One region of the Streptomyces sp. NPDC051582 genome, then DNA from elsewhere that is predicted to be linked to it. Evidence: riboswitches for the same ligand, from Rfam matches in the RefSeq annotation. Region 1 holds a riboswitch; each other region holds the start of a gene.

The links. Region 1 has a riboswitch for cobalamin ahead of AB0M92_RS14385 (cobalamin biosynthesis protein). Riboswitches for the same ligand answer to the same signal wherever they lie in the genome.
Region 2: another riboswitch for cobalamin. It lies ahead of AB0M92_RS20200 (CoA-acylating methylmalonate-semialdehyde dehydrogenase); the one in region 1 lies ahead of AB0M92_RS14385 (cobalamin biosynthesis protein).
Region 3: another riboswitch for cobalamin. It lies ahead of AB0M92_RS20150 (prenyltransferase/squalene oxidase repeat-containing protein); the one in region 1 lies ahead of AB0M92_RS14385 (cobalamin biosynthesis protein).

What each region holds. Positions count from the first base shown of each region.
Region 1 covers NZ_JBFAZJ010000009.1:53,346-60,792, forward strand. The annotation lists gene AB0M92_RS14365 (hypothetical protein) at 1-679, opposite strand, end outside; gene AB0M92_RS14370 (alpha/beta fold hydrolase) at 887-2,017, opposite strand; gene AB0M92_RS14375 (inorganic phosphate transporter) at 2,373-3,665, shown strand; gene AB0M92_RS14380 (hypothetical protein) at 3,694-3,915, shown strand; cobalamin riboswitch at 4,066-4,217, shown strand; gene AB0M92_RS14385 (cobalamin biosynthesis protein) at 4,255-5,214, shown strand; gene AB0M92_RS14390 (cobyric acid synthase) at 5,211-6,731, shown strand; gene AB0M92_RS14395 (putative cobaltochelatase) at 6,913-7,447, shown strand, end outside.
Region 2 covers NZ_JBFAZJ010000014.1:158,973-166,419, forward strand. The annotation lists gene aceA (isocitrate lyase) at 1-764, opposite strand, end outside; gene AB0M92_RS20190 (short-chain fatty acyl-CoA regulator family protein) at 1,136-2,539, shown strand; gene AB0M92_RS20195 (cobalamin-binding protein) at 2,584-3,498, opposite strand; cobalamin riboswitch at 3,545-3,730, shown strand; gene AB0M92_RS20200 (CoA-acylating methylmalonate-semialdehyde dehydrogenase) at 3,922-5,421, shown strand; gene AB0M92_RS20205 (acyl-CoA dehydrogenase family protein) at 5,418-6,572, shown strand; gene AB0M92_RS20210 (enoyl-CoA hydratase/isomerase family protein) at 6,569-7,447, shown strand, end outside.
Region 3 covers NZ_JBFAZJ010000014.1:146,088-153,534, forward strand. The annotation lists gene AB0M92_RS20135 (ATP-binding cassette domain-containing protein) at 1-450, opposite strand, end outside; gene AB0M92_RS20140 (energy-coupling factor transporter transmembrane component T) at 447-1,634, opposite strand; gene AB0M92_RS20145 (hypothetical protein) at 1,640-2,557, opposite strand; gene AB0M92_RS20150 (prenyltransferase/squalene oxidase repeat-containing protein) at 2,554-5,259, opposite strand; cobalamin riboswitch at 5,423-5,570, opposite strand; cobalamin riboswitch at 5,669-5,741, shown strand; gene AB0M92_RS20155 (hypothetical protein) at 5,873-7,285, shown strand; gene AB0M92_RS20160 (DUF4430 domain-containing protein) at 7,346-7,447, opposite strand, start outside.

The DNA.
Region 1 (7,447 bases):
CGCCGAGCGCCCAGCGCAGCAGCCGGGCGAGCGGGACGGGCGCCGCGTGGCCGTTCACCTCGGGGGCGGCGTCCGGGTCGGCCCCTGCCCCGTCGGCGGGCGCCGTCTCGCGCGCGGGGGCGTCGTAGGGGATCTCGCAGCGCTCGTCGCGCAGTTCGGTGACCCGCTGCCCGAGCAGGTCCAGCAGGTCCGGGACGGTGACGGGACCGGCGGACAGCTGGAGCAGGGACAGCAGTTGGGGCATCGCCTCGACCACCTCGGCGACGACCGCCGGGGCGATGTCGGCGGGGGCCGGGTGGACGAGCGACCATGCGTCGAACAGGGCCACCCAGCCGCGCAGTACGGCGGTGTCGTCGCGGTCCCAGGCGCGCAGCCGCCAGCCGGGCCGGGCCTGGCCGCCGTGCACCTCGACGAGCCCCGCGAGCCGGGCGCGGTCCCAGCCGACCCGGATCTGCCCGTGCGTCAGGTTCAGTGCACCGGCGGCGCGTTCGACGTCGGCGGCGGGCAGCGCTCCCGCCGGGGCGGGCCTGCCCCCGTCGCCGGCCCCGAGGTTGAGCTCGGCCCAGCGGGCGAGCCGTACCGCGTCGGCCAGCGAGGCCCGGGCCCGGCTCGCGAGTTCGGCCGTGGCCGGGGTGCCGGCCGGGGGCCTCGAAGCGCTACGGGCGCGTCGGTCGGTCACCGCCTTGCGGGCCGCGGCGACGGAACGCGGGGAGACGAGTCGGAGTCTGGAGTCGCGAGCCAACTGCTCATCAGGCTTTCGGGACGTCACGGAAGCAGTCTCGCCCGTCACCGGCCGAAAGCCCAAACGGAACCAGCCATTATCGTCAGCTGGCCGGGGTACATACCGGGATTCTCCGCCCTCCCCGCCCCGTCCGGCACACGGCCTTCACATGAGAGGGGTCAGGAAGCGCCTCAGGGCTTCCTCGTATCCGGCCGGATCCGCGTTCCACATCGCCCCGTGCGGGGCTTCGCGGACGGTCCGCAGCGTGACCAGGTCGGGGCGGGCCGCGGCGAGCCGGCGCGAGGGCTCCCAGGGGGCGAGCGCGTCGTCCGGTCCGTGGAAGATCAGGACGGGTACGCGCAGCGCCGCCGGGTCCGCGCCGGGGGCCAGCCGGTCGGCCCGCAGGCCCGCGCGCCCCTCGGCGGCCCGCACCGCGAACGGAACCAGCGCGGCCGGGGTGCGGCGGGCGGCGACGAGCGCGCGCAGGGTGGTGTGCCAGTCGAGCACCGGCGAGTCCAGCACGAGCCCGCAGATCCGGTCGGCGAGGGCCGAGCGCTCGGCGGCGTGCAGGGCCATGGCGGCCCCGGTGGACCAGCCGTGCAGGACGACCCGGCGGGCTCCGTAGCGCACGGCGTAGCGGATGGCGGCGTCCACGTCCCGCCACTCGGATTCACCGAGGTGGCCGAGACCGTCCGGTGACGCGGGTGCCCCGAGGTCCCCGCGGTAGGCGAGGTCGAGGACGGGCATCCGCTGGCGGTGCAGGAAGGGCATGACCACCATCGGGTGCTCCCGGCCCGCGCCGAGTCCGTGCACGGTGATCACCCAGGTGTCGCGGGCGGCGGGCACGAACCAGGCGGGCAGTCCGCCGAGCTCGCCCGGGACGTCCACGTCGGCGTGTTCGAGCCCGAGGGCGGTCCGCGGGTTCCCCACGTGGACCTGGGGGGTGAGGGTGACCCGGGTGCCGGGGTCGAGGCTGCCGTGGGTGACGGCGAGGAGCCGGCGCACCACGGCGTCCGGGCCGGGATCGAACCCGTCGAGCACGGATCCGACCACCGCGTGCACCCCGGGGGCGCAGAGCCCGTACGTACCGGGGCGCAGGGAAGCCAGCGAGCGGGTCAGCGTGATCCGCCCGGGGCCGGTGGAGTGGACGCCGAGCCGGGGCCCGCCGGGCAGGGGGCGGCCGGGCTCGTGCCGCAGGGCGGCGTCGGCCGCGTACCGGCCGGCGGCGACCGCGACGGCGCCGGCCCCGACGAAAGTGGTCGCGACGGCCGCGGCGGTCGCTGTGGCGGAAGGCACGGCTCCAGTGTCGAGGCGGGAGCGCCGTCGGGCCACTGGAGCGGAATGTTCCGATTGCGGCCGGGCGGGGGCGGGAAGACGGGGGGCGGCGGTCCGGCGGGCCGGGCGGACGGGGAGTGATCTGCGTCTCCCCCGCCTCCTCCCGGGGCGGGCCGCAAGGACCGGGACCCCTCGTGAACCCACTCGGTTACCCGGGGTTGACGTGCATCAATCGGCGTATCAGCGGCAAAATGGGGATGAAGGTCCCGATGACACGACGGGCCAGTACACCGCTCCGCCCGCGTCAGTTCACCTTCCGTTCATCCAGGTTGCCTACGGTCGCCGAGCCACTGACGTCAAACAGAAGCCTGGGTAAATGGAGCACATAACGCTTCTCCTCGGGATCGTGATCATCACCGCTCTCGTGTTCGACTTCACGAACGGTTTCCACGACACAGCCAACGCGATGGCGACCACCATCTCGACCGGCGCCCTCAAGCCCAAGACGGCGGTGGCCATGTCCGCCGTGCTCAACCTCGTCGGCGCGTTCATGTCCGTGGAGGTCGCCAAGACGATCTCCAAGGGCCTGGTCAACGAAGAGGGCATCCAGCCAGAAGTGATCTTCGCCGCCCTCGTCGGCGCGATCCTCTGGAACCTCGTCACCTGGCTGGTCGGTCTCCCCTCCAGCTCCTCGCACGCCCTGATGGGCGGCCTGGTCGGCGCGGCCGTCGCCTCCGCCGGCCTCGGCGCCGTCAACGGCGGCACGCTCGTCACCAAGGTGCTGCTCCCCGCGGTCGCCGCGCCGATCGTGGCCGGTGCGGCCGCGATGCTGGCCGCCAAGGTCACGTACAAGCTGGGCGGGAACGTCGGCAAGAAGACCTCCGCCAAGGGCTACAAGGCCGGTCAGATCGCCTCGGCCGGTCTCGTCTCCCTGGCGCACGGCACCAACGACGCGCAGAAGACGATGGGCATCATCACCCTGGCGCTGGTCGCCGGCGGCGCGCTCGCGCCCGGCTCCAACCCGCCGGTCTGGGTCATCGTCTCCGCCGGCATGGCGATCGCCATGGGCACCTACCTGGGCGGCTGGCGCATCATCCGCACCATGGGCAGCGGCCTGACCGACCTCCAGCCGCAGCAGGGCTTCGCCGCCCAGACCTCGGCCGCGAGCGTCATCCTCGCCTCCTCCAGCCTCGGCTTCTCCCTCTCCACCACCCACGCGTGCTCCGGCGCGGTCATGGGCGCGGGTCTGGGCCGCAAGGGCGGCGTGGTCCGCTGGTCCACCGCCACCCGCATGTTCATCGCCTGGGGCCTGACCCTGCCGGCCGCGGCCGTCGTCGCCTCCGGCGCCGAGCTGGTCATGCGCACCGGTGACGTCGGCGTCGCCGCCGTCGCGCTCTTCCTGATCGCCTCCTGCGTCGCCATCTGGCTCATCTCGCGCCGCCAGGTCGTCGACCACAGCAACGTCAACGACGCACAGGCGGCCGCGGCCGAGGAGCCGGGTGTCGTCACCACGGCCATGGCCGCCGTCACGGTCCCGCCGACGGTGGCCGCCGAGGCCGCCGCCGAGGCCTTCGCCGGTACGACCGCCGCGGTCACGGACGAGGCCCTGAGGGCCACCATCCCGGCGGCCGCCCCGACCGCACCGGCGGCTCCCGCCGCCGCGGTCTGACCCCGAGAACGACAGAGGAATCCGCAGTATGAAGATCGACTGGGCAGCACTCGGCTCCGTCTTCGGGGTCAGCCTCTCCGCCACCGTCGCCCTCGTGGCCCTGTTCACCCTGGGTCTGGTGGGCCTCTCCAAGCACGAGACCGCCACCGAGCAGGGCGGTACCGCCGCCCTCGCCCGCAGCGGTGCGTACGCCTGCTTCGCGCTCGTCACGGCGGCCGTGGGGTACGGGATCTACCTGATCGTCAGCTGACCTGACCCGATGCCCCGGTCCGACCGATCGGGGCACGGCGTGCCAAAGCTCCCTCCGGGTACCCCGGGGGGAGCTTTCGTACACCCGGGACCCGTGCCCGCGATCCGTGCCCGCGGCCTGCCCCGCCGCAGGTCAACGGCGAGTTGACGGGCCTTCGCGGTGCGTGGTGGACTGCCCGAGCCAATACGGCGGCATGGAGAGGAAGTCCGGTGCGAATCCGGCGCGGTCCCGCCACTGTCACCGGGGAGCACGCGGCACGTGCGCCCCGGGAGCCAGGAACTCCCACCGCCGGACACGTCGAACCAGGGCGCGGACCCTGAGTGAGGACATACCTGCACCATGCGTGCCGACCGCGTCTTCGCGTACGGCGCCACGGCGGGCCTGATCGGCGACCGGATCCTCGGTGATCCGCGCCGAGGGCACCCCGTGGCCGCCTTCGGACGAGCCGCCGCCGCCGTCGAACGCGCCCTGTGGCGCGACGACCGCGCACGGGGCGTTCTGCACACCCTCATATGCGCCGGGGGCGCGGCCGCCGTCGGCGCGCTGGGCGCCCGCGCCGCGCGCTCCCGGCCCGCTGCCGCCCGTATCGCCCTGACCGCTGTGGCCACCTGGGCCGTCGTCGGGGGCACCTCACTGGGCCGGGAGGCCCGCGCCATCGGCGGCGCGCTCGCCGCCGGGGACGCCGAGGTGGCCCGGGAGCGGCTGCCGCACCTGTGCGGGCGCGATCCGCAGGCCCTGGACGAGCAGCAGATGGCCCGCGCCGTCGTGGAGTCGGTCGCCGAGAACACCTCCGACGCGGTGGTCGGGGCCCTGGTGTGGGGCGCCGCCGCCGGTGTCCCGGGGCTGCTGGCCTTCCGCGCCGTGAACACCCTCGACGCGATGGTCGGCCACAAGTCCCCGCGCCACCTGCGCTACGGCTGGGCCTCGGCCCGGCTCGACGACCTCGTCGGCTGGCCCGGCGCGCGGCTGACCGCCCTGGCCGCCGCAGTGGCCGGGCCGGACCGCCGGGGAGCCGTACGGGCCTGGCGCACGGACGCCGCCGCACACCCGAGCCCGAACGCCGGACCCGTGGAGGCCTCGTTCGCCGGGGCGCTCGGCGTACGGCTGGGCGGGACCCTCGCGTACGGCGGGCGGGTAGAGCACCGGGCGGTGCTGAACGGCACGGAGGGGCGGCCGGTGGAGGTCGCGGACATCGAGCGCGCCGTGCGGCTGTCGCGTCAGGTGACGTGGCTGGCGCTGGGGGCGTGCGTGGCACTGCGCTGTGCGGTGTCGTACGGCATACGGAAGGGACGCGGATGAGCGGCGCGAAGCTCGGCGGGGGACTTCTCGTCGCCGGCACCACATCGGACGCGGGCAAGAGCGTGGTCACGGCGGGCATCTGCCGCTGGCTGGCCCGGCAGGGCGTGAAGGTGGCGCCGTTCAAGGCGCAGAACATGTCCCTTAACTCGTTCGTGACGCGCGAGGGCGCCGAGATCGGGCGCGCCCAGGCGATGCAGGCGCAGGCGGCCCGCGTGGAGCCGACGGCACTGATGAACCCGGTGCTCCTCAAGCCCGGCAGCGACCGCAGCAGCCAGGTGGTGCTGCTGGGCAAGCCGGTGGGCGAGATGAGCGCGCGCGGCTACCACGGAGGGCGTCAGGAGCAGCTCCTCGGGGTCGTCACGGACTGCCTGGAGCAGCTGCGGGGCACGTATGACGCCGTGATCTGCGAGGGGGCGGGCAGTCCGGCCGAGATCAACCTGCGCCGGACCGACATCGTGAACATGGGCATCGCGCGGGCCGCGCGGTTCCCGGTGGTCGTGGTCGGGGACATCGACCGGGGCGGGGTCTTCGCCTCGTTCTTCGGGACGACGGCGCTGCTGTCCCCGCAGGACCAGTCGCTGATCGCCGGATACATGGTCAACAAGTTCCGCGGCGACGTGTCGCTGCTGGAGCCCGGGATGGAGATGCTGCGCGGCCTGACCGGGCGCGCGACGTACGGGGTGCTCCCGTTCCGGCACGGGCTGGGCATCGACGAGGAGGACGGGCTCCGGGTCTCCCTGCGGGGCGCGGTGCGCGAATCGGTCGTGGCCCCGCCGGTCGGCGAGGACGTGCTGCGGGTCGCGGTGTGCGCGGTCCCGCTGATGTCGAACTTCACGGACGTCGACGCGCTGGCGGCGGAGCCGGGCGTGGTGGTGCGGTTCGTGGACCGGGCCGAGGAACTGGCCGACGCGGACCTGGTGGTGGTGCCGGGCACCCGCGGCACGGTGAAGGCGCTGGAGTGGCTGCGCGAGCGCGGCCTCGCGGACGCGCTGCTGCGACGGGCCGCCGAGGGCAGGCCGGTGCTCGGGATCTGCGGCGGCTTCCAGGTGCTCGGCGAGCACATCGAGGACGAGGTCGAGTCGCGGGCGGGTTCGGTGGACGGGCTGGGCCTGCTGCCGGTGCGGATCCGCTTCGAGCGGGAGAAGACCCTGGAGCGGCCTTCGGGGACCGCGCTCGGCGAGGCGGTCGACGGCTACGAGATCCACCACGGGGTGGCCGAGGTCCTGGGCGGGGAGCCGTTCCTCGACGGCTGCCGGGTGGGTTCCGTGTGGGGCACGCACTGGCACGGGTCGCTGGAGTCGGACGGCTTCCGGAGGGCGTTCCTGCGCGAGGTGGCTTCGGCCGCGGGCCGTCGTTTCGTCCCGTCCCCGGACACGTCGTTCTCCGCCCTGCGGGAGGAGCAGCTGGACCTGCTGGGTGACTTGATCGCCGAGCACGCCGATACGCACGCGCTGCTGAAGCTCATCGAATCGGGCGCCCCCGCGGACCTCCCCTTCCTCCCCCCGGGCGCGCCGTGACGCCCCGGGCCCTGCGGGCGGCCTCCCCCTCCCCGCGGGAAGGGCTCCGCACGGCGGCGGCCCCCGGCAGACCCAGACCCGCACAGCGCACCCGCCCCGCGGGCACCGCCCCGCGCACGCGTACTCGTACTCGTACTCGTACTCGTATCGGCAGTCGTACCCGCACAAGGAGAGGCATCGCATGAGCACGCCCTACCCGTTCACCGCAGTGGTCGGCCAGACCGACCTGCGGCTGGCGCTCCTGCTCAACGCCGTGAGCCCGGCGGTCGGCGGCGTGCTCGTGCGCGGCGAGAAGGGGACCGCCAAGTCCACCGCCGTCCGCGCGCTGTCCGCGCTGCTGCCCCAGGTCGACGTCGTCCCCGGCTGCCGGTTCTCCTGCGCTCCGGCCGCCCCCGACCCCGCCTGCCCCGACGGCCCCCACGAGCCCGGCACCGGCACCGCCCGGCCCGCGCGCATGGTGGAGCTGCCCGTCGGCGCCTCCGAGGACCGCCTCGTCGGCGCCCTCGACATCGAACGGGCCCTCGCCGAAGGGGTGAAGGCCTTCGAGCCCGGCCTGCTCGCCGACGCGCACCGCGGGATCCTCTACGTCGACGAGGTCAACCTCCTCCACGACCACCTCATCGACCTCCTCCTCGACGCCGCCGCCATGGGCGCCTCGTACGTGGAGCGCGAGGGCGTCTCCGTACGCCACGCCGCCCGCTTCCTGCTCGTCGGCA
Region 2 (7,447 bases), on a different contig from region 1:
GCGGTGCGCTCCCCCGTGCAGAACTCCGCGTCGCGCTCGTCGACGTCGCTGGTCAGCAGGTTGGCGGCGAGGGCGTCCGTACGGGCGATGACCAGCGTCGGGGTGTCCGCGATGTCGGCGGCCAGGCGCGCCGCGTTCAGGGTGCGGATGTGCTGTGAGGTGGGCACGAGGACCTTGCCGCCGAGGTGGCCGCACTTCTTCTCGGAGGCCAGCTGGTCCTCGTAGTGGATGCCCGCCGCGCCCGCCGCGATCATCGCCTTGGTCAGTTCGAAGGCGTTGAGGGGTCCGCCGAAGCCGGCCTCGGCGTCGGCGACGATCGGCGCCAGCCAGTCGGTCGTGTCCGAGCCGCCCTCGGCGGTGGCGATCTGGTCGGCGCGCAGCAGTGCGTTGTTGATCCGACGGACCACCTGCGGCACGGAGTTGACCGGGTAGAGGGACTGGTCCGGGTAGGTGTGACCGGCCTGGTTGGCGTCGGCGGCGACCTGCCAGCCCGACAGGTAGATCGCCTGGAGGCCCGCCCGGACCTGCTGAACCGCCTGGCCGCCGGTGAGCGCGCCGAGGGCGTGGACGTAGTCCAGTTCGTGCAGCTGCCGCCACAGCCGCTCGGCGCCGCGCCGGGCGAGGGTGTGCTCCTCGCGGACGCTGCCGGCGAGCCGGACCACGTCCTCGGCCGAGTAGGTCCGCTCGATGCCCGCCCACCGCGGGTCCGTGGCCCACTTCTGCTTGAGCTGTTCGGCGGCCGCCGTCGTGTTCGTGTCTGCCATGTCGTCACCGTCTCCATGAATCGCTTGGTCTGCCAACGCGCTCGTTCATCACGACGAGTCGTTGGCACTCTGTGCCGCATACCGGGGTCACAGCCGCCGGCCCCTGGGTGGAACTCAGCAATGTTGCAGGTCAGCCGAGCGTGGACTGCCGGGATCTCCGACGTCAGGGCACGAGTCGTGCCGGGAGCGTCCCTCTCGACTGCCGGGTCCGGCGGCCGCAGGACAGACTCTGACAGCGGCACGCAGTGCCATCAATGCGGTACGCATGCCAACTTCTGCGAATCTTCTGCGGCCGTTTTGCCAAGGTTGCGAAGGTCGGAAACGGCAGGATCGTGCGTAACCTGGAGCCGGTCGAGGCCGGAGGAGTTCGGGTGAGCAAGACGTACGCGGGTGCGCGGCTGCGGCGGTTGCGCGAGGAGCGCCGCATGAGCCAGGCCGAGCTGGCCCGGGTCCTGGGCATCTCCCCCAGCTACCTGAACCAGATGGAGCACGACTCCCGCCCCCTCACCGTGCCGGTCCTGCTGCGGCTGACCGAGGCCTTCGGCGTCGACCCCGGGTTCTTCTCCGAACGGGACACCAGCCGACTCGTGGCCGATCTGCGCGAAGCCCTCGCGAACGAGGTCGCCGAGGCCCGGGTCTCCCCGTCCGACCTGGCCGAACTGGCCACCCGGATGCCGGCGGTGGCCGCCGTCCTGCTGGACCTGGGACGGCGCAGCCAGCTCCTGGCGGAGCGGCTCGCGGACACGGCGGACGGACGGGACGGCGGCCCGGCGGCGCCGCGCTCACCGCACGAGGAGATCCGCGAGTTCTTCTACCGCCGCCAGAACTACCTCCACGACACCGACCTCGCCGCCGAGGCGCTCTCCCGGGAGATCGGCATCCGCCCCGGGGAAGTCGTCCGGGTGCTGTCGAGCCGCCTCACCGAGCACCACGGACTCCGCCTCGCCGCGGACTCCGACCGGCTCCACCACTTCGACGCGGGCGCGCGGGTCCTGCACCTGTCCGGCCGACTGCGGCCGGGCCAACAGGCGTTCCGGATGGCCACCCAGCTCGCCCTGCTGGAGTACGGGGCCGAGCTGGACCGGCTGGCCGCCGAGGACTTCCCGCAGGGGTCCCCGGCACACGGCCTGGCCCGGATCGGTATCGCCAACTACTTCGCGGCCGCGCTGATCCTCCCGTACGGCGCCTTCCACCGGGCCGCCGAGGAGTTCCGCTACGACATCGAGCGGCTCACCGATCACTTCGGCATCGGCTACGAGACCGTCTGCCACCGCCTCAGCACCCTGCAACGCCCCAGGCTGCGCGGCGTTCCCTTCTCCTTCGTCCGCGTCGACCGCGCCGGGAACATGTCCAAGCGACAGTCCGCGACCGGATTCCACTTCTCCCGTGCCGGCGGCACCTGTCCGCTGTGGAACGTGTACGAGGCCTTCGCCGCGCCGGGCCGGATCCACGTACAGATCGCCGCCATGCCCGACGGGCAGCGCCACCTGTGGACCGCCCGCGCCGTCACCCGCCACCGCGGCGGCTGGGGCGAACCCGGCAAGACCTTCGCCATCGGCCTCGGCTGCGAGATCCGCCACGCGCCCCGGCTCGTCTACTCCGACGGCCTCGACCTCGACAACGCCGCCGCGGCCACACCCATCGGCATGGGCTGCCGACTCTGCGAGCGCCTCGACTGCCCGCAGCGCGCGGTTCCGCCCCTCGGCCGCCCGCTCGCGGTCGACGAGAACAGCAGCACCTTCATCCCCTACCCGGTGGCCCGTGACCGGAGCTGAGTTGAGCTGAGCTGAGCTGAGTTGAGCTGAGCTGACCATCAGGCTCAGACCAGCCGGCGCGCCTCCGCCGCGGTCACCGGGTCCCCCGCACGCACTCCGTGGAGCACGTGCGCGAGCACCTCGGCGCCGCGGACCACGCGGGGGCCCGGCCGGTTGAAGTACGCGGGCCCGTCCAGGACCCACACCGCTCCTGCCCGTACGGCGGGCAGCTCGTCCCAGCCGGGCAGCGATGTGAGCAGGCCGAGCTCCGTCAGGGTCCGCTCGGGCGGGAAGCCGCAGGGCAGGACGAGGACCACGTCCGGGCGCGCCTCCCGCACCGCCTCCCACGTCATCGGTTTGGTGTGCTCACCCGGCTCGGCCAGCAGCGGATCGCCGCCCGCCGCGGCGATCTGTTCGGGCACCCAGTGGCCGGCGGGCCACAGCGGGTCGAGCCACTCGATGGCCACCACCCCGGGCCGCGGCCGGCCCTCCGTTCGCCGCCGCACCTCGGCGAGCCGGCTCCGCAGCTCGGCGCGGCGCCGCTCGGCCCGCTCGCGTACCCCCAGCAGGTCGCCCACGGTGACCAGGCAGTCCAGCACGTCGCCGAGGGTCTTCGGTTCCAGGCTCAGGACCCGGGGTCCGGCGTCCATGACGCGCACCGCCCGGGTGACGCTCTCGTAGGAGACGGCGCAGACCTGGCAGAGGTCCTGGGTGAGCAGGACCTCCGGTGCGAGCGCGGCGAGGGCTTCGGTGTCCAGGGTGTAGAGCGAGGAGCCGGAGTGCGCCGACCCGCCGACGGCCCGGGAGATCTCCCGGCTGGTGAGTGAGTCCGCGTCGAATTCCGCGCGGGTGACGACGGGTACGGAGGCCACCGCGGCGGGAGGCCAGTCGCATTCGTGGGTGCGTCCAACCAGGTCGGCGGCGAGTCCGAGGTCCGCCACGATGTCCGTGGCCGCCGGGAGCAGGGAGACGATGCGCATGCTCCGACTCTAGGCGCGCCGTTGGCGGGTCTGGACTTACTAGGACGTCCAACTATATGTTCGTGGCACAAGGTCCGCGGTGCAGGGAAGCCGGTGCAAAACCGGCACGGTCCCGCCACTGTGACCGGGGAGTGTGCTGCCATCCACACGCCACTGACGAGGTTGGTCGGGAAGGCGGGCGGCGCGCGGGGATCCGGGAGTCAGGATACCGGCCGCGGATGTTCCGTGTTGTCCACGAGGATGGAGCAGACACGCATGGCACCGGTTTGTACCCACGACCCTGGTGATCCGGCGGAGCGCACGCACACCACTTCCGTGCGCTCGTAGTTCCCACGGCTTTGCGCAGCGGTGCGCCCCCATCGGGGTGCCGTCCGCCGATCTGCCGTGCCATCCCCGGATCCAACCTGACGAGAGCAGGCATCCATGGTCCGTGAACTCACCCATTTCATCGGCGGAAAGCACAGCACCGGAACCTCCGGTCTCTTCGCCGACGTGTACGACCCGAACACCGGTACCGTCCAGGCGCGCGTGCCGCTGGCCGGGCGCGCCGATACCGAGGCGGCGATCGCCAACGCCGAAGAGGCGCAGGTGGATTGGGGCCAGTGGAACCCGCAGCGCCGGGCCCGCGTCCTGCTGCGTTTCCTCCGGCTCGTCGAGGGCGAGCGGGAGGACCTGGCCCGGATGCTGTCGGCCGAGCACGGCAAGACGGTCGCCGACGCCCACGGCGACCTGCAACGCGGCTTGGAGGTGGTCGAGTTCGCCGCCGGGATCCCGCACCTGCTCAAGGGCGAGTTCACCGACAACGCCGGTACCGGCATCGACGTGCACTCGCTGCGCTCCCCGCTGGGCGTGGTCGCGGGCATCACCCCGTTCAACTTCCCCGCGATGATCCCGCTCTGGCAGGCCGCGCCCGCTCTCGCCTGCGGCAACGCGTTCATCCTGAAGCCGTCCGAGCGCGATCCGTCCGTGCCGCTGCGGCTCGCGGAGCTGTTCCTGGAGGCCGGTCTGCCGCCGGGCGTACTGAACGTGGTCAACGGCGGCAAGGAGGCCGTCGACACCCTCCTGGAGGACCCGCGGGTCCAGGCCCTCGGGTTCGTCGGCTCCACCCCGGTCGCCGCGCACATCTACGCCACCGCCGCCGCGCACGGCAAGCGCGCCCAGTGCTTCGGCGGTGCCAAGAACCACATGATCGTGATGCCCGACGCCGACCTCGACCAGGCCGTCGACGCCCTGATCGGCGCAGGCTACGGCTCGGCCGGCGAGCGTTGCATGGCCATCTCCGTCGCCGTACCCGTCGGCGAGGAGACCGCGGACCGGCTCGTGGCCGCCCTCAGGACCCGGATCTCGACCTTGAAGATCGGCCGGTCGGACGACCCCGACGCCGACTTCGGGCCGCTGGTCAGCCGCGACGCCCTGGACCGGGTGAACCGCTACGTGGACATCGGCGTCAACGAGGGTGCCGAACTCGTCGTCGACGGCCGCCCCTTCACCCTCCCCGGCCATGCGAACGGCTACTTCGCCGGAGCCACCCTCTTCGACCGCGTCTCCCCGCAGATGCGCGTCTACCGCGAGGAGATCTTCGGCCCGGTGCTGACCGTCGTACGGGCCGCCGACTTCGAGGAGGCCCTGCGCCTGCCCAGCGAGCACCCGTTCGGCAACGGCGTGGCCATCTTCACCCGGGACGGGGACACCGCGCGCGAGTTCACGCGCCGGGTGGGCGCCGGCATGGTCGGCGTCAACGTCCCCATCCCGGTGCCCGTCGCCTACCACACCTTCGGCGGCTGGAAGCGGTCCGGCTTCGGGGACCTCAACCAGCACGGTCCCGACTCCATCCGCTTCTACACCCGTACGAAGACCGTCACCTCGCGCTGGCCCTCCGGGGTCAAGGAAGGCGCGAGCTTCACCATCCCGACGATGGGGTGAACGCCGTGACCTCCACCCTCACCGAGGACCAGCTCGCGCTCGCCGAGGTCACCCTCGACTTCGCCCAGGAGCAGCTCGCCCCGCACGCCGTGGCCTGGGACCAGGACAAGCACTTTCCCGTCGACGTCATCCGACGGGCCGCCGCCCTCGGCCTCGCCGGCGTCTACGTCCGTGAGGAGCACGGCGGTTCGGGCCTGTCACGAACCGACGGCGTCCTCGTCTTCGAGACCCTCGCCACCGGCTGCCCCTCCATCGCCGGCTACCTCTCCATCCACAACATGGTCGGCTGGATGATCGACCGCTACGGCGACCGGTCCCAGCGCGACCGCTGGCTGCCGGGCCTGTGTTCCGCCGCGTCCCTGGGCAGCTACTGCCTGACCGAACCCGGCGCGGGCTCGGACGCCGCCGCCTTGCGCACCCGCGCGGAGCGGCAAGGTGACCACTACGTGCTGACCGGGGTGAAGCAGTTCGTCTCGGGCGCCGGCGCTTCGGACCGCTACGTGGTCATGGCGCGGACGGGTGAGCCGGGACCCGGTGGCATCTCCGCGTTCGTCGTCGAGCGTGCGGATCCGGGGGTCTCCTTCGGGCCCAACGAACGGAAGATGGGCTGGAACGCCCAGCCCACCCGCCAGGTGATCCTGGACGGCGTCCGCATCCCCGCCGACCGGCGGCTCGGCGCCGAGGGCGACGGCTTCCGCATCGCCATGACCGGCCTCAACGGCGGCCGCCTCGGCATCGCCGCCTGCTCCCTCGGCGGCGCCCAGAGCGCCCTGGACCGCTCGCTGTCCCACCTGGCCGACCGAGAGGCCTTCGGCTCCAGGCTGCTGGACGCCCAGGCGCTGCAGTTCCGCTTGGCCGACATGGCCACCGAGCTGGCAGCAGCCCGCGCGCTGGTGCGCCAAGCCGCCGAGGCCCTCGACACAGGGGATCCGCTGGCCCCGCGCCTGTGCGCGATGGCCAAGCGGTTCGCCACCGACACCGGCTACGCCGTGGCCGACGCCGCCCTCCAGCTGCACGGCGGCTACGGCTACCTCAGCGAGTACGGCATCGAGAAGATCGTCCGCGACCTGCGGGTCCACCAGATCCTGGAAGGCACCAACGAAGTCATGCGCGTCATCGTCGCGCGCGGACTTGCGGAGACCCTGCGATGACCAACGAGAACCCCACCGCCGAGGACCACGTCCTGCTGCACACCGAGGGCCACGCCGCGTACATCACCCTCAACCGCCCCAAGGCGCTGAACGCCCTCAGCCATCCCATGGTCCTGCGCATCGAGCAAGCCCTGTCCACCTGGGCGGTCGACCCTTCGGTCGAGCTGGTCGTCATCGAGGGCGCCGGCGAGCGGGGCCTGTGCGCGGGCGGGGACATCCGCGCGATCCACGAGGACGCCCGCACCGGCGGCACCGCCTCGGCGGACTTCTGGCGCGACGAGTACCGGCTCAACGCGCTGATCGCCCGCTACCCCAAGCCGTACGTGGCCCTCATGGACGGCATCGTGATGGGCGGCGGGGTCGGCGTCTGCGCGCACGGGAGCGTCCGCATCGTCACCGAGCGGTCGAAGGTGGCCATGCCCGAGACCGGCATCGGTTTCGTCCCCGACGTCGGCGGCACGTACCTCCTCGCCCTGGCCCCCGGCGAGTTGGGCACCCACCTGGCGCTCACGGGCGCGCCCGTCGGCGCCACCGACGCGCTGCTGTGCGGGCTCGCCGACCACCACGTCCCCGCCCCGGCGCTGCCGGCCCTCGCCCGGGACCTGGCCACCGCCTCCGTGCACTGCGTGCTGGAGCGGTACGTGGAACAGCCGCCGCCGGGCGCTCTCGGCTCCGCGCGCGAGTGGATCAACCACTGCTACGCCGCCGACACCGCCGAGGAGATCGTGGCGCGGCTGCTCGCGTCGGGCGTGCCCGCGGCGAAGGAGGCGGCCGAAACCCTGCTGTCCAAGTCCCCCACCGCCGTCAAGGTCACCCTGGCCGCGCTCCGGCGCGCCCGTCGCCTCGGGCCGCTGGAGCGGGTGCTGGAGCAGGAG
Region 3 (7,447 bases), on a different contig from region 1:
CACGCGCTGCTGCTGCCCGCCGGAGAGCTCGTGCAGGGCGCGGTGGCGCAGGTCGGCCAGGCCCAGGAGGTCCAAGGTCTCCTCGACCCGCTTGCGCATGGTCGCGGGTGGTATCGCCAACTGCTCCATGGTGTAGGCGAGTTCCTCCTCGACGGTGTCGGTGACGAATCCGTCGAGAGGGTCTTGGCCGACGACGCCGACGACGTCGGCGAGCTCGCGCGGAGGGTGCGAGGCGGTGTCGCGGCCGTCGACGAGGACGCGGCCGTACAGGGTGCCGCCGGTGAAGTGCGGGACGAGGCCGTTGACGGCGCCGAGGAGGGTGGACTTGCCCACGCCGGTGTGGCCGACGACGAGGCAGAGTTCGCCTTCCTCGATGGTCAGGTCGACGTCCTTCAGAACGGGTTCCGCGGTGGCCTCGTACTGGACGGTGACCTGGTCGAAGGTGATCACTTGGCTGCCTCGGTGCGCGGTGCGGGGACGGGGGTCGCGGGGCGGGGTGCCGGGGGCGGTGCGAGGAATCCGGCGGCGCCCGCGAGGAGGATCGCGGCGGCGGGGACGAAGGGGAGGGTGGGCCAGCTGAGCGGATGGACGGACGGGTTCAGTTCGGCGGCGTTGAAGCCCGCGTTGCTGAAGAGGAGGACCGCCGACAGGATTCCGCAGCCGGCCACCGCCCATTCGGCGAGGAGCCACGGGTCCGGCCGGTAGGTGGTGCGGGTGACGCGTCGGCCTCCGAGACGCAGTCCGGCGACGCAGAGCAGCGCCCCTGCCGCCATGGCGGGCAGCCCCAGCAGCTTCGGCGCGGTGGCGTCCAGCAAGCCGTAGGCTCCGGCGCACAGCCCGCACATGCCCAGCAGCATGAGCACGCCCGTGATCCGGCGGGAGCGGCGGGTGGCGGTGCCGGCCCTGCCGTAGCCGCGCGAGTCCATGGCGGCGGCCAGCCGCAGCGAGCGCTCCAGAGCGTCCTCAAGTACGGGGACGACGATCCCGCGCAGGGCCCGGAGCCCCTTGGTGCGGCCGGCCCTCAGCAGTCGGGCGCGGTGCACCCGCTGGACGCTCTGGACCAGCTGCGGGGCGACGCTGATCGAGACGGTGACCGCGACGCCGAGTTCGTACAGGGCGCCGGGCAGGACCCGCAGGGCCCGTTTCGGGTTGGCCAGGGTGTTGGCGGCGCCGATGCAGCACAGCATGCAGGCCAGGCGCAGGCCGTCGGTGGCTGCGGAGAGCAGGGCTTCCAGGGAGACGGGGCCGCCGAGTTGGATACCTGCGTACCAGTTTGGCGTGGGAATGTGCGGGAGGGAGAAGAGGAAGTGGTCGTGCGGGGTGATGCCGGTGGCGAAGACCGCCCGGAAGGCCACCCGGATCGTGACGACGGTCAGCGCCAGGTACAGGTAGTACGTGAAGCCGCGGGCCCAGGGTGCTTCGGTGCGGCGCATCGTGATCACGTAGCCGAGGACGGCCAGGACCAGGAACAGCAGGAGCGGGTTGTTGGTGCGGCTGACGGCGGTGGCCAGGGCCAGGGCCCAGACCCACCAGGCGACCGGGTGCAGGGTGCGGGGCAGGCGGCGGCCGCCCCTGTCCGGCGCGGGGCGGGACAGGGGCGGCGTGGCCGCTGCGGACGTGATCGTGCGTGCCATGCGGCCTACTCGGTGCGCCGGCGGCGCTTCGCCGCGTACGCGGCAGCTCCGCCGATCAGCAGGACCAGCGCACCGGTCGCCACGGCGGGCAGGTACGAACCGACGTCGTGGCCCGCGTCCGCGGCGGGGGCCGCGTCGACGACCTCGGGGCCGGTGCTCGGTACGCCGGCTGCGGCGGCCGCACTGGGCGGGGACGAGGTCACGGACACGCTCGGCGAGGGGGTGGCCGAGGCGCTGGGGCTGGGCGCCGACGACGGGGACTGCTCGGGGGGCGCAGACGTCGGCCGCTCCGGCTTCGGTCCGGTGTCGGTGCCTGGCGGGACCGGCGCCGCCGTGCGGGTGTCCTTGGGCTCGGGCTGGCCGGCGCCGGTCGGCTCGGCGTTGTGGGCGCGCAGCTGGTCGGGGGTGACGGTGGGCTTGCCCTCCGTCCCCTCGATGTTCGTGCTGCCGAAGATCCACAAGTCGACGCCGCCCGGCTCGGGCTTGTGGAGCATGGCGCCCAGCTGGCTGTAGGTCCAGGTGCTCTGGCCGGGGTCGGCATGCCAGTACGACCAGTACGCGGAGGCGGGCGGGGTCAGCACGCAGGCGTCCTGCTCCGGGGTCGGGTACTGCCTGCCGCCCTGGTGACCGCTGTAGCCGATGCGGCAGATGAAGGCCGGGCCGTCGTGGCCGGTGCCGGTGGTGGCCCAGCCGCCCTGGTTCAGCAGCTCGTACCCGGTGGTGGGTGTCGTGCCGCAGGAGCGGTAGACGGGCCCTCCCCAGTGGCTGAAGTCGACGGCGAGGACGACGCCTGCCGAGGTGGTGCACTGGCCCACGGGCTGTGGGGCGGCCGCGGCGGGCGAAGCGGTGGCGGCCAGGGAGGCCAGGGTCAGCCCGACGGCCGCCGTGAGGTTGCCGAAGGCTCGTACGAAGCGGCTGGTCACTGGTGGCCCCCCTGCCTCGTGCGGCGGTTACGGGCGGCGCGCACGAATCCGCAGCCGAGAGCGGTGAGGAGTACGGCCGCCCCGACGATGCCGATGACCTGCGTACCGGTGTGGGCGAGAGCGCCGCCCCCTCCGCCGTCGCCGCCGGATCCGCCAGCGTCCTCGCCGGGGGTGACGATCTTCGGGGTGGTGGGCTGCGGGGTGGTGCCGTCGAGGCTGCGGGTGAGGGTGCCGAAGGAGATCCCGGTGGCGCCGCCGACGGCCTGGGTGGAGGCGCGCAGGTCGGAGCCGGGTTGGGCGTCCTTGGCGATGTTGAAGCCGCCGTCGGCGTTCTGCTGGGAAGTGAGGAAGGCGAGGGCCTTGGTGATCTGCGCCTTGTACTTGGTGCCGTCGAGGGACAGGCCCTGGACGGCGAGTGCGGCGGAGTTGACCGAGTTCCCGGACGCGCCGGGGAAGCCGCCGTCGGGCTTCTGCCGGGTCGCGATCCAGGCCAGGGCCTTGTCGACGGCTGCCTGGGACTGCTGGTCGGGCAGGAGGTCGAGGGCCATGGCGGCGATCGCGGTGGAGTCCACTTCCTCCGTACTCGGCTCGCCGATCAGGCTGACCCACCCGCCGGAGGGCTGCTGGAGGCTCTTGAGGTAGGTGATCGGTTCGGCCGCCGCGGCGCTCTCGCCCGCCCGGACCTGGGCGATGACGCCCAGCGACTGGGAGAAGACGGAAGTGGCGTTGGCGTAGGCGCCCTTGTCCGCGCAGGAGCGGTCCGGCGCCGGGGTCTTGGCCGGGCACACCGCCCTGGCGAGTGCGGCGATCAGGTCCTGGCCGCCGAAGTTCCGGGGGTTGCGGCCGACGGCTTCGGCGAGGACCGCCGCCTTGCCGAGCGAGCCGCCGCCCGCGTACTTGGTGTGGATGTTCGTCCACTTGTCGAGGGTGCGGCCGGTGCCGTCCTTGCCTCCGTGGTCGAGGTGGTCGACGATCCCGCGCAGGGACGCGTTGTCGGCGCCGGTGGCGGCCAGCGCGTACGCGCCGTCGATGGTCAGGCCGAAGTCGGCGAACCCGGTGCCGGGGGTGCTCTCGTAGTAATGGCCCTGGATGAGCCGTTTGGGGTCGGTGAGGTAGGCCGAGCCCTTCTCGGGGTCCGGGCCGTCGTCGGGCCGGACCGTCGGGCCCGTGGTCGGGGTCGGGCCGGTGGTGGGAGCGGTCGGGGAGGGCGAAGGATCCGGCTTCCTGGTGGTCAGCGTGACCAGGTCGCTCTTGGCTCCGGCGACGACGGCGGGGACGGTGGCGAACAGCAGGGGGTCCGTACCGCCGTCCTCGAAGGCGAAGGCGCCGCCGGGCAGTTGATGCTTGGACAGCCAGGAGACGGCCGCGTCCGCCCGGTCGGTGTCGCCGAGGTGGCGCAGGGCCTGGGCGGCGAAGCCGGTGGCGTACGCACTGCCCGCCGTGCCGTACGAGGCGGCGGGCAGGCCGCCGTCCGCGAGCTGGACCTTCTTCAGGTGGGCGCGGGCCTTGTCCACCGCCTCGCCGTGGCCGCCGGCCCGCTTGAGGGCGAGGGCGGCCAGGCCGGTGGCTCCGGGCTCGCTGTCGCACCAGTCGCCGCGGCGGATGAGCATGCTGGTGAAGCCGCCGTCCTCGCACTGCATGTCGGTGAGCCGGGCCACCGCGTCGGCCGGGGGCCGCACGTCGGCGCCGAGCAGGGCGATCAGGGCGAGGGCCTGGCCCTCGGCCTGGCCGGACGTGGTGCGGAAGTCACCCTTGGCCGTGCAGCCGGGCACCGGTTCGGGCGCGTCGGAGCCGCTGGTGCAGACGTACTTGACGAGGTCGCCGAGGAGGTCGTGCCCGCCGAAGGCGCGGGGGTTGCCGCCGGTCGCTTCGGCCACGAGGGCGAGCCGGGCCGAAGCCGCCGTCTCCGGCGCCTGGTCCTTGCCGGACGGGTAGGCGTACGCGTCGGTCTGCTCGGGCCGGGCGAGGAAGGCGGCCGCCTTCGCGGCCACCGGGCTCTTCGGGTCCGCGGCGGCGAGGGCGAGAGCGGACTCGGCGGTCAGGAGGTGGTTGGGGGCGGCGGAGCCCTCGTCGACGATGCGCTCGCCGTCCTTCAGCCGGCCGGTGATCCAGCGGGTGGCCGCGGGCACGTCGACTGCGCCGGGCGGGACCACCGGGCCCGTCGGATCGGTCGGGCCGGGCGAAGCCTCACCGCCGGCGGCGCGGACGTCGTCCGGGGAGAAGGCCGGCTTGCCCGTGCTGCCGCCGACGTCCGTTCCGCCGAAGACCCAGGCGTCCACGTCGCCCGGCTCAGGGGTACGGGCCATCGCACCCAGCGGGCTGTACGTCCAGTTCTTCTGGCCCGGGGAGGCGACCCAGTACGACCAGTAGGCGGAGGCCTGCGGGGTCAGCTCGCAGGCCTCCTTGTCCGGAGTGGGGTACTGCGTACCGGAGTTGAACGCCCCATTGCCGATCCGGCAGATGAACGCCGGTCCGTCGTGGACCGTGCCCGTGGTGGTGAAACCGGCCTCGTGGAGCAGGTCGTAGCCGGAGGTCGGCGTCGTGTCGCAGCCGCGCTCCACCTTGCCGCCGAACGGGCCGAAGTCGACGGCCACGATGGCGCCCACGGTGGCCGTGCAGTCCTTGACCGGGTCGGCGCTCGCCGTCGTGGCCGGTGTGAGGAACCCGACGGTCACGCCGGATGCGAGCAGCACGGCCGCCATCATGGACAGCAGTCTCTGTCTGGTGCTCGTACCGTGCGCCGGCTGTTCGGTGTCCACCCGCGGCCCCCTCGTCCGTGCCGGGCAAACGGGGTGCGTGGCGATACGCCCCGTACGCGATCCCGCAGGGGCGGAGACGACCACACCGTAGTCCGCGACGGCGTTCTTCGTGCAACGACACGGCCACAGGCAATCCGGCTCGCCCGGGACGGTTCCGGGCCTACGGTTGCGGGTCAGCGCCGGAATTCGACCGGCTTCCCCTGGGGCTGAGTACTTATCAGCCGCCATGGAACACGGCCGCGCCTGCACCGTCAAGGTGGGGTGCGTCTCATCCCGAGGCGCCGGCCTGCGCCGAACTCCCGGATGCTGGCGCACCCTTGATCACTGGGGTAGCGTCCTGGGCTGCCACATGGGGGAATCCGGTGAGAACCCGGAGCTGACGCGCAGCGGTGTGGGACGGGGAGCCGTTCCGAGCCCGAATGCCCATACGGCGACGAAGCAACAGGAAGCCGTACCACGCGTCCCGGACGGCGGCCCTCCTCCCCCGCTCCTGCCGCGGTACGCGCATGGTCCGGGGCCCGGACCGGCCGGCGTCCGCCGATTCCAGGAGCAGGCCATGAACCGTTCCCGCACCTCCCGCCGCCTCGCGCTCGCGGCGCCCGCCGCGCTCGGCGCCTTCGCCCTCACCGTGCTGCCCGCCTTCGCGACCTCGACTCCGGCGCAGGTCGCCACGTCCAAGACGAACGGTGTGGCGTACCTCAAGTCCCTCCAGGCCGCCGATGGTTCCTACGCCGGAGCCGGGCTGTCCAACGAGTGGGCGTTCAGCGCGTTCGCCGCAGCCGGTACCGCGGTCGTCGACGTCGCACCCGGCGGCGACACGACGAAGAACGCCCGGACCGTCTACCGCAACCTGCTCTCCACGTCCGGCTGGCCCTCGGCCTCCCCCGTGGTCACCGACTACGAGCGCGGCACCCTGAACGCGTACGCGGCCGGCATCGACCCGGCCCGCGTGTCCGCCTCCCGCAACCTGATCGCGAACATCTACGGCCACTGGCAGGCGGCAGAACCCGGCTACTTCGGCCCGTCCGGCAACTTCAACGGCACCGTCTTCGCAGCCCTCGCCCTCGGCGGCGCCAAGACCCGGACCGGCGGCGCCCGCACACCCCAGTCCCTCACCGACTCGCTGGTCGCCCGCATCCGCGCCAACCAGCACAACGACGGCGGCTGGCAGTACGGCAAAGCCGAAGGCAATCCGACCGCCCTGGCCACCGCCGGTGACGTCGACATGACCGGCGCCGCCATGGCCGCCCTGTGCGTCTCGGGCGTCCCGAACACCGACACCGACGTGGTCCAAGCCAAGAACTTCCTCAAGGGCAAGCTGGTGACCACCTCGGGCGCCTTCAACTCGATGTACGGCGTCAACACCAGCTCCAACGGCTGGGCGGTGGCCGGCTTGAACGCCTGCGGCATCAACCCGCAGACCGGGGACTTCCTCACCACCGCCGGGAAGACCCCGGTCGACTTCCTCATCGCCAACCAGTACAACCCGGGCGGCGGTTTCAAGTACAAGCCGAGCGACACCGCACCGACGGCCTACGCGTCGATCGACTCGCTCCGAGCGGTGGCCGGCGGCGGCTTCACGTCCGCCCCGCCGGTCCCGGTCACCCCCGGGGCCCCGCAGTGGGTCGCCCAGTCGGCCTTCACCTCGGGCACGGCCACCAAACTGGCGCTCACCGTCGACGACGGCGCGGGCGGCCTGAAGGTCTGCTCCGTCTCCTTCACCCCGACCGCTACGACCACCACCCTCGGCGACGTCCTGAACTCCGCGATCGGCTCCTCCGCCCCGTCCGGCTGCGTCACGAGCGTCACGCCGTCGTCCGGGACCGGCACCATCACCGCCGTCAACGGCAAGGCCGAAAGCGGCTCCGACACCTGGAAGGTGAGCGTGGACGGCTCCGCCTTCGCCGCTGCCGCCCGCGACAAGGTGATCAACGTGGGCGACACCATCGCCCTGCGCTGGGGCGCCTGAGACACGGGGCGGGCGGGGCGCGTGACCGCGCACCCCGCCCGCCCCGTGGGACTGCTCGGATCAGAAGGACGTCCAGACGAAGGACACCCGGTCGCCCGCGTTCAGCTTGAACTGGCAGCCGCCGACCGGGGTGGGCGTGCCGTTGACGGATATGTTCCAGTA